DNA from 3 places in the Micromonospora sp. NPDC049662 genome. Region 3 is predicted to be linked to each of the others. Evidence: riboswitches for the same ligand, from Rfam matches in the RefSeq annotation. Region 3 holds a riboswitch; each other region holds the start of a gene.

Region 1 (4,237 bases), on a different contig from region 3:
TTCCACGGCCCGTTCCCGCTGGGAAGCTATCCGCGCCCGCATGGTGGCCCTGCAGGAGGAACTGGACTGGAAGGTCTATCTCCGGTATGGCGTAACCGAGGAAGAGGGCCTAGTGGCCCCTGCCTCCGCCGTTCCGCCGCTGGCCTTCGGCGAGCGAGCATTCGAGATCGTCATGGCCCGGCAGATGGTCGCCGGCGAGCTGGACACTGCTTGGTTTGTGCGGCACGGCGCTCTTCCGACCACCGATCTGCCCGCCCACTGGCCAGCGTCCTACCGCGAGGTGGTCGAGCGGCGCATCGACGCGATGCAGCGGGACAGTCGGCTGCGGACTCTGGAGCGGCCGGAGTTCAAACGACGATGGGCCTCCCCCGGCTGGGACGCCATGGCGGCCGGAGCGGTGCGGACCTGGTTGCTCGACAGGTGCGAGACGGCCGAGCTCTGGTACGAGAACGCAGACGGCGCAAGGCGTGCACGACCGCGAACAATCGTGGCGCTAACCGAGCTGTTGGGCAAGGACCCCGCGTTCATCCAGGCCGCTGAACTGTACGCACCAGGCCAACCGCTGGTCGACGTCGTGAGAGACCTGTTCGCGGACGAGGTCGTCCCCCACCTCGCCGCCCTACGTTATCGAGACTCGGGCATCGCCAAGCGCGCTCAGTGGGAGGAGACGTGGCGGCTACAACGGGAACAGGACTTGGGTCTTACTGGGCCGGCCCCGATGCCACCGAAATACAGCAGCGCCGACTTCCTGAAGGTGAGCTACTGGCGACACCGTGGCAAGTACGACGTGCCTGGCGAACGGTTCGTGTCCTATGCGCGCTCGGGAGGCGCCATCAAGGACGCCATGGTGGGGTGGGCCGGCTGGCCCGTCGAGGATCGAGCAATGGTGCTGTCCAGCCTCGCATCAGCCGCGCCGACCCGCGAGGACGGCCTTCCGCTGCTCGCCGGGCTGCTCGAGTTGCTGCCGTGGGTAAAGCAATGGTGTAGCGACCAGCAGTACGAGAGCCACCGCACACTGCTAGACGACTTGATGGTCCGGTGGGACGTCACTGAGGAGGATCTACGCGCTTGGCGTCCCGTGAAATCGAAGCGCGGGCGTCCCCGCAAGCACAGCTGATCGATGTAGCCCAGTCAGGCCATCTGACCATCAGAACCACCCACATGATGATTCTTCCGGCTCCACGCTACCGGGCTCTTCACTGACGGACTGGCCCTCGGTACCGATCTACCCGATCCTGCGGGCGCAGTCGAGCGGGTCAGGAAAATCGTCGTTTCAACGGTCAGCCTGCCTGAGGGGGTCTACCGGTTCGGGGACAGCCCTGCGCCAGTTCCGGCAGGTGCTGACGCACGTACGCGCCTCCGGCGACATCTCCCCCACGGCTCTCGACCTACGTTTCAACATCGGCATACTGCTGGTCTCTGAAGACAAGGCCGCCGAGGCCGCGGACGAGCTGCAACCGCTGCACGACGACCTCTGCGTGGTCTACGGCCCAGACCATGAGCTGACCCGGGAAGTCGCGGAACTGCTTGCCCGGCTCCGACTCGCCACCGACGGATAAATCCGCCATCGCCGTCGGCTCTGGTCTCCTCCGCGTGTTGGCCGGGGTTGCTCCCGGCCTCGATGATCTCTATGCTTCCTGGGCGTCAAGAGTGGTCAGCGTCAAGCCTCCCGGCTTGCTGACCCGGCAACCGCGCCACCCGCGCACGGTGCCTCCGGGAGAAGACCAGGCCGACCGCAAGCTGCGGTACGGCAAGAGCGGGTGCCTCGTGGCACCGGAGAGCGAGTTCACCGTGCCATTCGAAGAGCTGAACCTGGCCGCTTTCGCGGTCTGCCTGACCTGTGGGCACCTCCGCGACGGTGCCCCGCACGAGCAGCGGTGCCGCTGCCAGCCCCGTACGCCGGAGTGGGAGCAGCAGTGGCAGGGCCAGGACATCGCCGGTGACCTCGACCTGTGTGTGTTGTGCGTGCGGAACACTGCGGCTGGGCCACGTCGCCGTTCATGATCGAGTGTCGGCCCAGCGGCAGTGCGGCGCGGTGGCCGTACCGTTCTCCGACGACCTGCGAGACGTGTCGGCAGGTCCCGCAGGCCAGCCACGACCACCGGGTTCGGGTGGTCACCGAGACGGCCACGACCACCGAGGTCGCCGCCTCGCTGGTGGATTCCGCGCGGCGTGGCAACGAGCTACGCGAGTGGCAGCAAGTGGAGTTCGCCCGGCTCGCCGAGCCACTACGCCTGACTGCTTCGAGCGTGCCGCTGGCCGAGTGGCAGCGGCAGTCGCCGCCGTCGCTTGGAGCGAGCGTTGACGCCTTCGACCGCTACGGCGTCATGCCCGTCCCCAACGACCTCAGCAGCCTCCGGCAGGCGCAGAACGAATTCATGGCCGCCGCTCGTTGATCGCCAGCCCAGCCGGCTGCTGTTGGTGGTAACCGATCTCGCCTACAGCAGCCGGCTGGTCGTCGCCCATCGACGGTCCGGTGATAACGGGCAGCTCGGATGCCGCGCTGTTCGATAGCATCCGGCCATGATGGACAGTGACGGGCAGCGACGACGGCTCCCGGTGGTCCAAGCATGACCATCATCAGTGGTTGGCCGGCGCTGACCGTGGCTTTGAGCAACAGAGCCTCGCCAGCGAGATTGTTCATTCAGGAGCGGTTCGGCCGCTGGCAGGACCTGCAGGCACGGTATCGGGAATCCGTGGGCTCCCTTGTCGTGCCTGGGAGCCAGGCGAACCCCGGCACCATCGGTTCGGCCTTCGACTGGATGGTGCGCTTCATGGTGCACCCCCGTCCGGATCTGCGCCTGGCACTGCTCGGCGCGCGCACTCCCCCGCTCCGGCACGCGGTCCACGAACTGGCGCGCACGCTGAATTACTCCCAAAGCGGAGACGTGGGGACCGTCCGGTTCACGGGGCCGGCCGCAGGCAGCGAAGCCGACCATCAAGTCGTTGCCCGGGCCTGCTGGGCGCTGGCGCTCCTCACCGACCTATACCGGGTCGGTCCCACACCCGGATCCCCGTTGATGGCCCTGGCCCCAAGGTCGATCACCGCCGAGAAGCTACTTGAGCTCGCCCCACCCGCGGCCCTCGACGAGCTCCAGGCTCTACGCTCCTTCGCCGAGCGGAGCCTCCTGCCGTCCCCTGTCAGCGCGGCATGGCGCTTGGGCCCTCGGGCCGACCTTCGCCGGGTCATCATTGATGAACGCCGACGCCGACCTGATCGCCGCAGGCCTGCTGCTCGAACTCAAGACGAGCCTCGGCAGCAAGCGCCGCGACGGGACACGGCGGTCATCACTGGAAGCGCCGACCATCATGCAGTTGCTCGGCTACGTACTGCTGGACTTTCCTGACGAGGTCGCCATCGAAGCCGTCGGCGTCTACAACGCCCGCTACGCACACCTGACGACGTGGCGCCTACCGGAACTCCTGGCTGAGTTGGCGGGCAGGCCCGTTGATCTAAGGGAGGAACGTGTGGCCTTCCATCAACTGCTCGCCACGGGCGATCACTTCAGTCCTCGCGTCGGAGACCATCTATGTAGCCCTGGATGAGGGCGGACGCGTCGCGGAAGTCGAGGTCGAAGAACTCGCGGTCCTTGCGCACCCGGTAGGGTGCCAATCGATCGTGCAGCTCAGCCTCTACTGACGGAGCATCCGCGACCACCCACAAGGCGCGCACGCCATACGGGATAACGACGCCTGTCGCCCGGTTGATCTCCTTCACCCGCTCCTCGACGGTCCGCTCGGTGTAGCCGATCTTGAGCATCCGAGGCTGCTCGCGAGTCGACAGCACGTAGATGTAGCCAGCTCCTGGCGTTTCACGCGGCTGTTCCCCGACGAGTCCGGCCAGATGGACCTGCACGTCCGCGTCAGTCAGGAGCGTGAGCTGCTTCGCAGCGGTGGCATCGTCGCCATCCCTGATCGCGGTCCGTAGGCGACCGAGCGCATCACCAGCTTGTAGGCAGCGCTTACGTCCAGGGCGGCCCAACTGTTGCCACACGGTGAACCAGTCCCACTGGTCCTGCCTGTGACAGCGCGAGTAGAGCCCCTTGACTTCCGACAGGGCCTCCAGCAGTGACGGGCTGGACGCACTCTGAGCGTTCTGCAGGTAGTCCAGCACGGCCGCTACCGACTGACGTCGTTTCTGCTGAACATCGGGCTTGACGGGAGCCATCCCGAAGCCCCACTTTTGCACGACCTGCACGCGATGGTCTCGAACTGGAGATGCCACGACCGCCTCCTC
Region 2 (4,237 bases), on a different contig from region 3:
CTGGTGGTCGGGCTGTCCCTGCTCGTGTTCCCGAAGCTGGCGCTGGGTCTGTCCGGTTTCGAGACCGGGGTGGCGGTGATGCCGCACATCCGAGGGGACCGCCAAGACTCGGAGGACCGGCCGTTGGGCCGCATCCGGGGCGCGCGGCGGCTGCTCACCACGGCCGCCGCGACGATGAGCGTCTTCCTGATCACCAGCAGCGTGACCACCACCGTGCTGATCCCGCCCGAGGCCTTCCGGCCTGGCGGGGCCGCCAACGGCCGGGCACTGGCCTACCTGGCCCACCAGCATCTCGGCGGGGTGTTCGGCACCGTCTACGACCTCTCCACCATCGCGATCCTCTGGTTCGCGGGGGCGTCCGCGATGGCCGGGCTGCTGAACCTCGTACCCCGGTATCTGCCCCGCTACGGCATGGCGCCGACGTGGGCTCGCGCGGTCCGGCCGCTGGTCCTGGTGTTCACCGGCGTGGCGTTCCTCATCACGATCATTTTCTCCGCCAGCGTCGACGCGCAGGGCGGCGCGTACGCCACCGGGGTTCTGGTGTTGATCACCTCGGCGGCGACGGCCGTGACGCTCGCGGCGCGGCGGCGGCGTCAGCGCGGTCGCGCGGTCGCGTTCGGGGTCATCACGGTGGCGTTCGTCTACACCACCGTGGCGAACGTGGCAGAGCGGCCCGACGGCGTGAAGATCGCCGCCTGCTTCATCGGCGCGATGATCCTGGTGTCGGCGCTGTCGCGGGTGTCGCGGGCGTTCGAGCTGCGGGTCGACCGCGTCCAGCTCGACGAGCTGGCGAGCGCGATGATCGACGAGCGCTCCGGACGTCGCATCCGCCTGGTCGCGCACGAGCCGGAGCGCCGCGACCTCGCGGAGTACCGCGACAAGCTGGCCCAGACCATGGCGGACAACGACTTCCCCGACGACAGCGACGTGATCTTCGTCGAGGTCCGGGTCACCGATCCGTCGGACTTCGAGACGGGGTTGCTGGTACGCGGCAGCGTGGCGCACGACCGTTTCCCGGTGCTCAGCCTGGCCAGCTCCTCGGTGCCGAACGCGCTGGCCGCGCTGCTGCTGGAGATCCGCGACCGCAGCACGCGCCGCCCCCACATCTACTTCGAGTGGACCGAGGGCGGCCCGGCCCGCAACGTGCTGCGTTACCTGGCGTTCGGGCAGGGCGAGATCGTCTCGGTCACCCGGGAGATCCTGCGCCGCCAGGAGCCGGACCGGACGCGCCGGCCCCACGTGCACGCCGGCTGACCGGCTCGCCGAGCGCGGGTCGCGGCCGGTGAGGGTGGTCATATCGGCTGGACGACCGACCGGTGGCTGCTGCTAGCCTCGGCGCAGGTCATGAGTGCCAGCGCGAAGCCCCGGCTCGCTGGCCGGCAACCCTCCTCCGCGGTGGGGTGCCCCGGGTGAAGACCAGGCACCGGCGGGACGTCGGTGCAAGCGTGGCCTGGCACCCAGGTCAGCACCAAGACCCGGGAGACCGCATGCACATCCTCAGCCCCACGCCACCGGCCGTCCGGCGTACGCCGGCCCTGACCCGGCGCCGCCACGTGGACCTGATGCGAATGCGCAGCGCGGCGTGTACCGCCGCCTAAAGCGCTGACCCCTCCCCACCCCGCCCCACCCTTCTTCGCGTCGATCATGAAGTTGTTGCCCGCCTGACCGGCGTGTCGCGGCAATAACTTCATGATCGACGGGATCGACGCATCCCTTTGGAGTTAGTTATGCGTATTTCTTCTCGTTTTGTTGCTGTTGGGGTTTCTTTGTTGACCGTTGGTTTGCTGGGTGCTTGCTCGGGTGGAGGTGACTCTTCGGAAAGTGGCGGCGGGAACCCGTACGGTCTGGCGCAGCCGGGTGTGCTGCGGGCCGGCACGCTGACCGACGCCCCACCCAACGTCTACCTCACGGACGGCAAGTTCACCGGCTTCGACAACGACCTGCTGACCGCCGTGGCCGGCAAGCTCGGCCTGAAGGTGGAGTTCGTCGGCACCGACTTCTCCGCGCTGCTCTCCCAGGTCAACAACCACAAGTTCGACGTCGGAAGCTCCTCGATCACCATCACCGAGGCGCGCAAGAAGACCGTCGACTTCGGCAACGGGTACGACTTCGGCTACTTCGGGCTGGACGTGCCGGCCGGCTCGCCGATCAAGGGATTCGACCAGCTCACCGGCGAGCGTGTCGTGGTGGTGCAGGGCACCGTCCAGGACGACTACGCCACCGGCAAGCAGCTCGACCCGGTCCGCGTGCCGGACTACAACGGCGCGATCAACCAGCTCAAGGCGGGCACGGCCGACGCCTGGATCGCACCGGCCGAGATCGGCGAGAAGTCCGCCGCCGACAGCAACGGCAAGATCACCGTGGCGGCCAAGCAGCTCAGCCCGGCGCCGACCGCGTACGCCGTCGCCAAGGGCAGCGACAAGCTGCGCGAGGCGCTGAACAAGGCCCTCGACGAGGTCATCGCCGACGGCACCTGGAGCCGGTTGCAGGCGCAGTACTACCCGGGCCGGCCGATCCCGGCGGACTTCAAGCCGGGCAGCGGCAAGGCGACAGCCCCGTCCGCGTCCGGGTCGGCGCAACCGTCGGCGTCCGCGTCGGCCGCCTCCTGAGCGGCCGGCGGTGACGAGCGAGCAGGGCGGCAGGAGAGGCGAACGATGGATCCGTTGAGCACCCTCTGGGAAACGTTCTTCGACGTCGACGCGATGCGCGAGGCGTTGCCCGAGATGCTGACCGTCGGGCTGCCCAACACGCTGATCCTGGCGGTCTCCGCCGCCCTGCTCGGCACGGTGCTGGGTCTGCTGCTGGCCGTGGCCGGCATCTCCCGCAGTCGGTGGCTACGCTGGCCGGCGCGCGTCTACACGGACGTGTTCCGAGGGCTGCCGGCCGCGGCGACGATCCTGCTGATCGGCGTCGGGTTGGCGCCGCTGGGCATGCGGGTCTGGGGACCGGAACCGTACCCGCTGGGCATCCTCGCGCTGTCGCTGATCGCCGCCGCGTACATCGGGGAGATCTTCCGCTCCGGCATCCAGTCGGTGGAGGCCGCCCAACTGGAGGGCGCCCGGGCGCTCGGCTTCTCCTGGGCCGACGCGATGCGGCTGGTGATCATCCCGCAGGGCATCCGGCGGGTGCTGCCCGCCTGGGTCAACCAGCTCATCGCGCTGATCAAGGACTCCAGTCTGGTGTACTTCCTCGGCCTGGTGGCCAGCCAGCGCGAGCTGTTCCGGATCGGGCAGGACTACGCGGCCACCACCGGGAACGAATCCGCGCTGCTGCTGGCGGGCCTGTTCTACCTGGCGTTGACCGTCCCGCTGACCCACCTCGTCAACTGGATCGACCGGCGGCTGCGCCACGGCCGCCCGGCCACCGCGCCGGACGACGAGGACGACGACACGGCGCTGCCCGCCACGACGCAGGGAGACCGGCGATGACCACGACCTCGGTGAGCGTGCAGGCGCGCGACGTCCACCTGGCCTTCGGGCCGAACCGCGTGCTGCGCGGCGTCGACCTGACCGTGCCCCGCGGCGCGACGGCCTGCGTGATCGGACCGTCCGGTTCGGGCAAGTCCACCCTGCTGCGTACGCTCAACCGCCTCATCGAACCCGACCGCGGCGACGTGCTGCTGGACGGACGCAGCGTGCTGCGGGACGACCCGGACGCGCTACGCCAGCGGGTCGGCATGGTGTTCCAGCAGTTCAACCTCTTTCCGCACCTGAGCGTGCTGCGCAACGTCACGCTGGCGCTGCGCCGACTGCGCAAGCTCGGCCAGGACGAGGCGGTCCAGGTCGCCCGCGCGCAGTTGGAGCTGGTGGGGCTCGCCGGCAAGGCCGACGCCCGGCCCGCGCAGCTCTCCGGCGGTCAGCAGCAGCGGGTGGCGATCGCCCGGGCGCTGGCGCTGCGACCCGAGGTGATGCTCTTCGACGAGGCCACCTCGGCGCTCGACCCGGAGCTGGTCAAGGGGGTCCTCGGGGTGATGGCCGACCTGTCCGCCGCCGGAATGACCATGGTGGTGGTCACCCACGAGATGGGCTTCGCCCGGCAGGTCGCCGACACCGTGGCCTTCATGGACCGGGGCGTGGTGCTGGAGGCCGGCCCGCCGGAGCGGATCTTCGAGGGGGCCGAGCATCCCCGGCTGCGAAGCTTCCTCGCCCAGGTGCTCTGAGGAGACCGCTCAGCCAGCCTGGTGGCGCAGGTGCGCGGCGAACGCCTGCAGGTCGCCGAGCAGTTCCAGGATGGCGTT
Region 3 (4,237 bases):
CCGGCAGGACGGCGGGAAGTCGGGCAGGTCGGCCTCGGTGGCCGCCGCTCCGATCCGGTACGCCTCGTCGACCGCGGTCCGGTCGGTGCCGTCGAACGGCGCGATCGTGATGCTCATGTGGGCGAGCCTGGCAGGTGCAAAAGCGACAGGGCCAGCGAATTTTCGCTGGCCCTGTCGGACGTGGTCGGGAGGGACACTCGCACAACGCCTCCGGCGTTGGGTCGCAAGAACTTCAAAAGTCTTCGGCGAAATGCCCTCCCGCACGGAGCATCTTGCGCCGTCCGGTTCCTGCCGTCAAGTCCTGCGCGGCGGGTTTTCCACACTCACAGCGAAAATCCAGTCACCCGGTGGATTCAGCCGAGCAGGCCGGCGTCGCGGGCGGCACGCAGGGACGGCTTGATCTGGTGGGTCGGGCCGACCTGGGCGGCCACCGCGTCGATCGTCTTCAGTCCTTCGCCGGTGTTGAAGATGACCGTCTCCGCCGTGGGGTCGAGCCGGCCGGACTCGACCAGCTTGCGCAGCACCGCCGCGGTGACGCCGCCCGCCGTCTCGGCGAACACCCCGGTGGTACGGGCCAGGTCGCGGATGCCGGCGCGGATCTCGTCGTCGTCGGCGTACTCCATCCACCCGCCGGTGCGGCGCACCGCCTCCAGGGCGTAGAGGCCGGCGGCCGGGTCGCCGATGTTGAGCGACTTGGCGATGCCGGTGGGCTTGACCGGGATGATCGTGTCGGTGTCGGCGTGCAGGGCCGTCGCGATCGGGTTGCAGCCGGCCGACTGCGCCCCGAACACCTTCCAGCCGCCCGCCGGGGCCTCGACCAGGCCGATCTCGACCAGCTCGGAGAACGCCTTGTCAATCTTGGTGAGCAGTTCGCCGCTGGCCATCGGGATGACCACCTGGGCGGGGATCCGCCAGCCGAGCTGCTCGGCCACCTCGTACCCGAGGGTCTTGGAGCCTTCCGCGTAGTACGGCCGGACGTTCACGTTGACGAACGCCGTGTCCTCGAACTCGTCGGTCTCCACCAGCTCGCCGCAGAGCCGGTTGACGTCGTCGTACGAGCCGTCGATGGCGACCAGTTCGCCGCCGTACACAGCGGTGGTGATGACCTTGCCCTGCTCCAGGTCGCTGGGGATGAAGACGATCGAGGGCACGCCGGCGCGGGCGGCGTGCGCGGCCACCGAGTTGGCCAGGTTGCCGGTGGAGGCGCAGGCGAACCGGGTGAACCCGAGCGCCTTCGCGGCGGTCAGCGCCACCGAGACGACCCGGTCCTTGAACGAGTGGGTCGGGTTGGCGCTGTCGTCCTTGACCCAGAGCGGCGCGGTGATGCCCAGCTCGGCGGCGAGGTGCGGGGCCGCCACCAGCGGGGTCAGCCCCGGGTCGAGGGTGACCCGGGTGGCCGGGTCCTGCCCGGCGGGCAGCAGCGCGGCGTACCGCCAGATGTTGTTCGGGCCGGCCTCGATCTGCTCGCGGGTGACCGTGGCGAGGGCCGCGGTGTCGTAGTCGACTTCCAGCGGACCGAAACACTCGTAACAGGCGTGCTGGGCGGCGAGCGGGTAGCGGGCCGAACAGGCGCGGCAGACGAGGGCGCGGGCGGGGCTGGCGGAGGTGTCGATGCCGGAGGCGGCGAGCGTCGACGTCATGTCGAGAGTCCTCTCATCTTTCCCCGCATCGCACGGTGCGGCGGGGACGGAATTGGCACCTGCCCCGCGGGTCGCTCAGCGGTGAGCGCGCGGGGTGGTTGCCGGGGCGTCGTCGGGCCGTATCCCTCAGCCCCTCTGGATGAGGTATGCAGTTGTGCCGTCAAGTCTAGGCAACGTTGCCCGGCGCCTCCACCGGGCATCCCAGCCAGTGGGTCAGCGGGCCGCCACCGCCACCGGGTCGACCACCGCGACGGGATCGGTGACCGCCGTCGACCGGGGCGACGACGAGGGCCGGGTGCGGGTGCGCGCCGCGAGGTTCGCGGCGACCAGGGCGGCGATGGTGATCGCCGCGCCGACCAGTTCGACCCCCTCCGGCCGGTAGCCACGGGCGATCTGCACGACGAACGTGGTCACCGGGACGAGGTTCATGAACAGGGCGGCGTTGGCCGCGCCCAGCCGCTGCACACCGGTGTTCCAGGCCAGCACCGCGACGACGGCGGCGACGAGCACCGCGTACGCCAGTTGGGGGGTGACCGCCACCAGGTCGGCGGCGGCCGGCGCGTGCTGCCACCCGACGGCGTCGGCGCCGATGCTCGCGACCAGCATGGCGGCCGTGCCGGCGAGCGCGGTCAGCGTGGTGAAGCGCAGCGGTGACCACGCGCCGAACCGGGTCGCGCCGTGGGTGTAGATGGCCCAGCCGAGCACCGCGCCGATCATCATGAGGCCGCCGAGACCGAACTGGCCGAGCCCGGCCAGGCTTCCGCGGGTGATCACCAGGCCGACGCCGAGGAGCGCCACCAGGGAGAGGGCCAGCAGGGCAGGCTTCGGCCGTACGCCGTCCCGGGCCCACCGGACCAGTTGGGTGATGATCGGGGTGGTCGCCACGAACAGGGAGATCTGCTGCGGGGCGGCGTGTTCGAGGGCCAGGTTGGTGAGCAGGTTGAAGCCGGCGAAGCCGACGACACCCAGCACCACCACCTCGACCCCCCGACCGCCGAGGCGCAGCGCGGCGGACCCCTCGCGGAACAGCAGGATGCCGACCAGGATGACGGCGGCGAACAGATAGCGGGCGGTGGTCAGGTTGAGCGGGTCGACCCTCGCCAGCGCGGTGGCCAGGATCGGGAACATCGCACCCCAGGCGAGCGCGGCGAGCAGTGGGTAGGCGGCGGCGCGGGATCGCATCGTCAGCTCCAATGTTCGAGTATCTTCGAACCAACGACACCGACCTTAGGGTGTTGTTCGATCGTTGTCGAACAAGGGTTAGGCTGGTCACATGGAGCTGCACGAACCCGACCTGACCGCCGTACCGGTCACCGCCGTACTGGCCGCGCTCGCCGATGACGTGCGGTTGCAGATCGTCCGGGCGCTCGCCGAGGGCGGCGAGGCGGCCTGCGGCAGCTTCGACTTCGGCGTCTCGAAGGCGACCCGGAGCCACCACCTGAAGGTGCTGCGCGAGGCCGGCCTGACGCGTACCCGGGCCGCCGGCACGAGCCGCCTGGTCCGGCTGCGCCGCGACGAGGTGGACAAGCTCTACCCGGGCCTGCTGGACGCGGTCCTCACTCCCCTCCCGCCAGCCTGACCCGCTCGATGCCTGCTGGCGCTGGTGACGGCGCCGGCACCTGCCACGGAAGCGCGCGGGCGCGCATGTCATCCGCACCTCCTTTGGAGCTGAATCGCTCACGGCATCACCGGAAGGACGACTCCCTCCCCGACCGGCACGCGTCGCCGGAGCCGACACGCCGAGGCTCCGGCGACGCGTGCGCGGGGTACGTCAGGCGTTCACCGGGCTGGGCTCGGCCATCGACGGCGAGGGCGCGTCGGCGCGACGCTTGAAGAGCAACGAGTCGAGCGCCCACGGGCCCGAGCCGAGCGTCGCTACCAGCAGGAACGACCAGCAGAAGAGGGCCGACAGCTCACCGCCGTTGCGCAGCGGCAGCAGGTCGTCCGGCTGGTGCACGACGAAGTAGGCGTACGCCATCGAGCCGGACGCGAGCAGCGCGGCGGGTCGGGCGAAGAGTCCGACCAGCACCAGCGCGCCGCAGATGAGCTGGATCAGGGCAGCCCACCAGCCCGGCCAGGTGCCGAGCGGTACCGCCTTGCCGGTCATCGGGTTGCCGCCGAACAACCCGAAGACCGACGAGAGGCCGTGCAGCGTGAACAGCAGGCCGATGACGATGCGGAACAGGGACAGGGTCGGCCCGCCGAGCCGAGAGACGTTCATGGAGACCTCCATCGAAGGGGACAGATCTCTTCCATGGTGGGGCCTCGCGGCATCGATGTTAATAAATTCCTTGCTAGTGGGAAAATCCCCGTCGGTAGCACTCAGAGCGCAGTGCTGGAGCTGCGACTTTGCCCTGATTTGAACTACACACGGCGGCGCCTCGCCCACTGGGAGCGCTCCCGAACCCTCAACGTACCGGCTGGGCTGCTACCCGTACACCCTGTCGAGCCGCCCCGGATGCGGGGCAAGCGACTGTCAGGGGGGTGCCGCGACTCGGGCGTCACGCCACCTCGCTCGTCGAGACACCATTGTCTTTGCAGACCGAAAGATCGAGAACATGCGGCCTGCGGCGTCGTCCAAGAACAACGACTCGGGC

Evidence for each region. A riboswitch is a leader RNA that binds a small molecule or an ion and turns the genes downstream of it on or off. The one in region 3 is predicted to bind S-adenosylmethionine.
Region 1: another riboswitch for S-adenosylmethionine. It lies ahead of AB0J36_RS00920 (hypothetical protein); the one in region 3 lies ahead of thrC (threonine synthase).
Region 2: another riboswitch for S-adenosylmethionine. It lies ahead of AB0J36_RS26120 (ABC transporter substrate-binding protein); the one in region 3 lies ahead of thrC (threonine synthase).

Annotation. Positions count from the first base shown of each region.
Region 1 covers NZ_JBFAOC010000001.1:233,074-237,310, forward strand. Annotated here, with positions in the region: gene pglX (BREX-2 system adenine-specific DNA-methyltransferase PglX) at 1-1,117, shown strand, start outside; gene AB0J36_RS00915 (hypothetical protein) at 1,338-1,559, shown strand; SAM riboswitch class IV at 1,643-1,763, shown strand; gene AB0J36_RS00920 (hypothetical protein) at 1,792-2,004, shown strand; gene AB0J36_RS00925 (hypothetical protein) at 2,001-2,396, shown strand; gene AB0J36_RS00930 (hypothetical protein) at 2,377-2,517, opposite strand; gene AB0J36_RS00935 (hypothetical protein) at 3,196-3,546, shown strand; gene AB0J36_RS00940 (GIY-YIG nuclease family protein) at 3,506-4,237, opposite strand, start outside.
Region 2 covers NZ_JBFAOC010000045.1:30,236-34,472, reverse strand. Annotated here, with positions in the region: gene AB0J36_RS26125 (amino acid transporter) at 1-1,254, shown strand, start outside; SAM riboswitch class IV at 1,341-1,452, shown strand; gene AB0J36_RS26120 (ABC transporter substrate-binding protein) at 1,770-2,609, shown strand; gene AB0J36_RS26115 (amino acid ABC transporter permease) at 2,655-3,428, shown strand; gene AB0J36_RS26110 (amino acid ABC transporter ATP-binding protein) at 3,425-4,159, shown strand; gene AB0J36_RS26105 (hypothetical protein) at 4,169-4,237, opposite strand, start outside.
Region 3 covers NZ_JBFAOC010000003.1:112,469-116,705, reverse strand. Annotated here, with positions in the region: gene AB0J36_RS03695 (GNAT family N-acetyltransferase) at 1-117, opposite strand, end outside; gene thrC (threonine synthase) at 354-1,640, opposite strand; SAM riboswitch class I at 1,651-1,786, opposite strand; gene AB0J36_RS03685 (DMT family transporter) at 1,854-2,822, opposite strand; gene AB0J36_RS03680 (metalloregulator ArsR/SmtB family transcription factor) at 2,914-3,219, shown strand; gene AB0J36_RS03675 (DoxX family protein) at 3,412-3,861, opposite strand.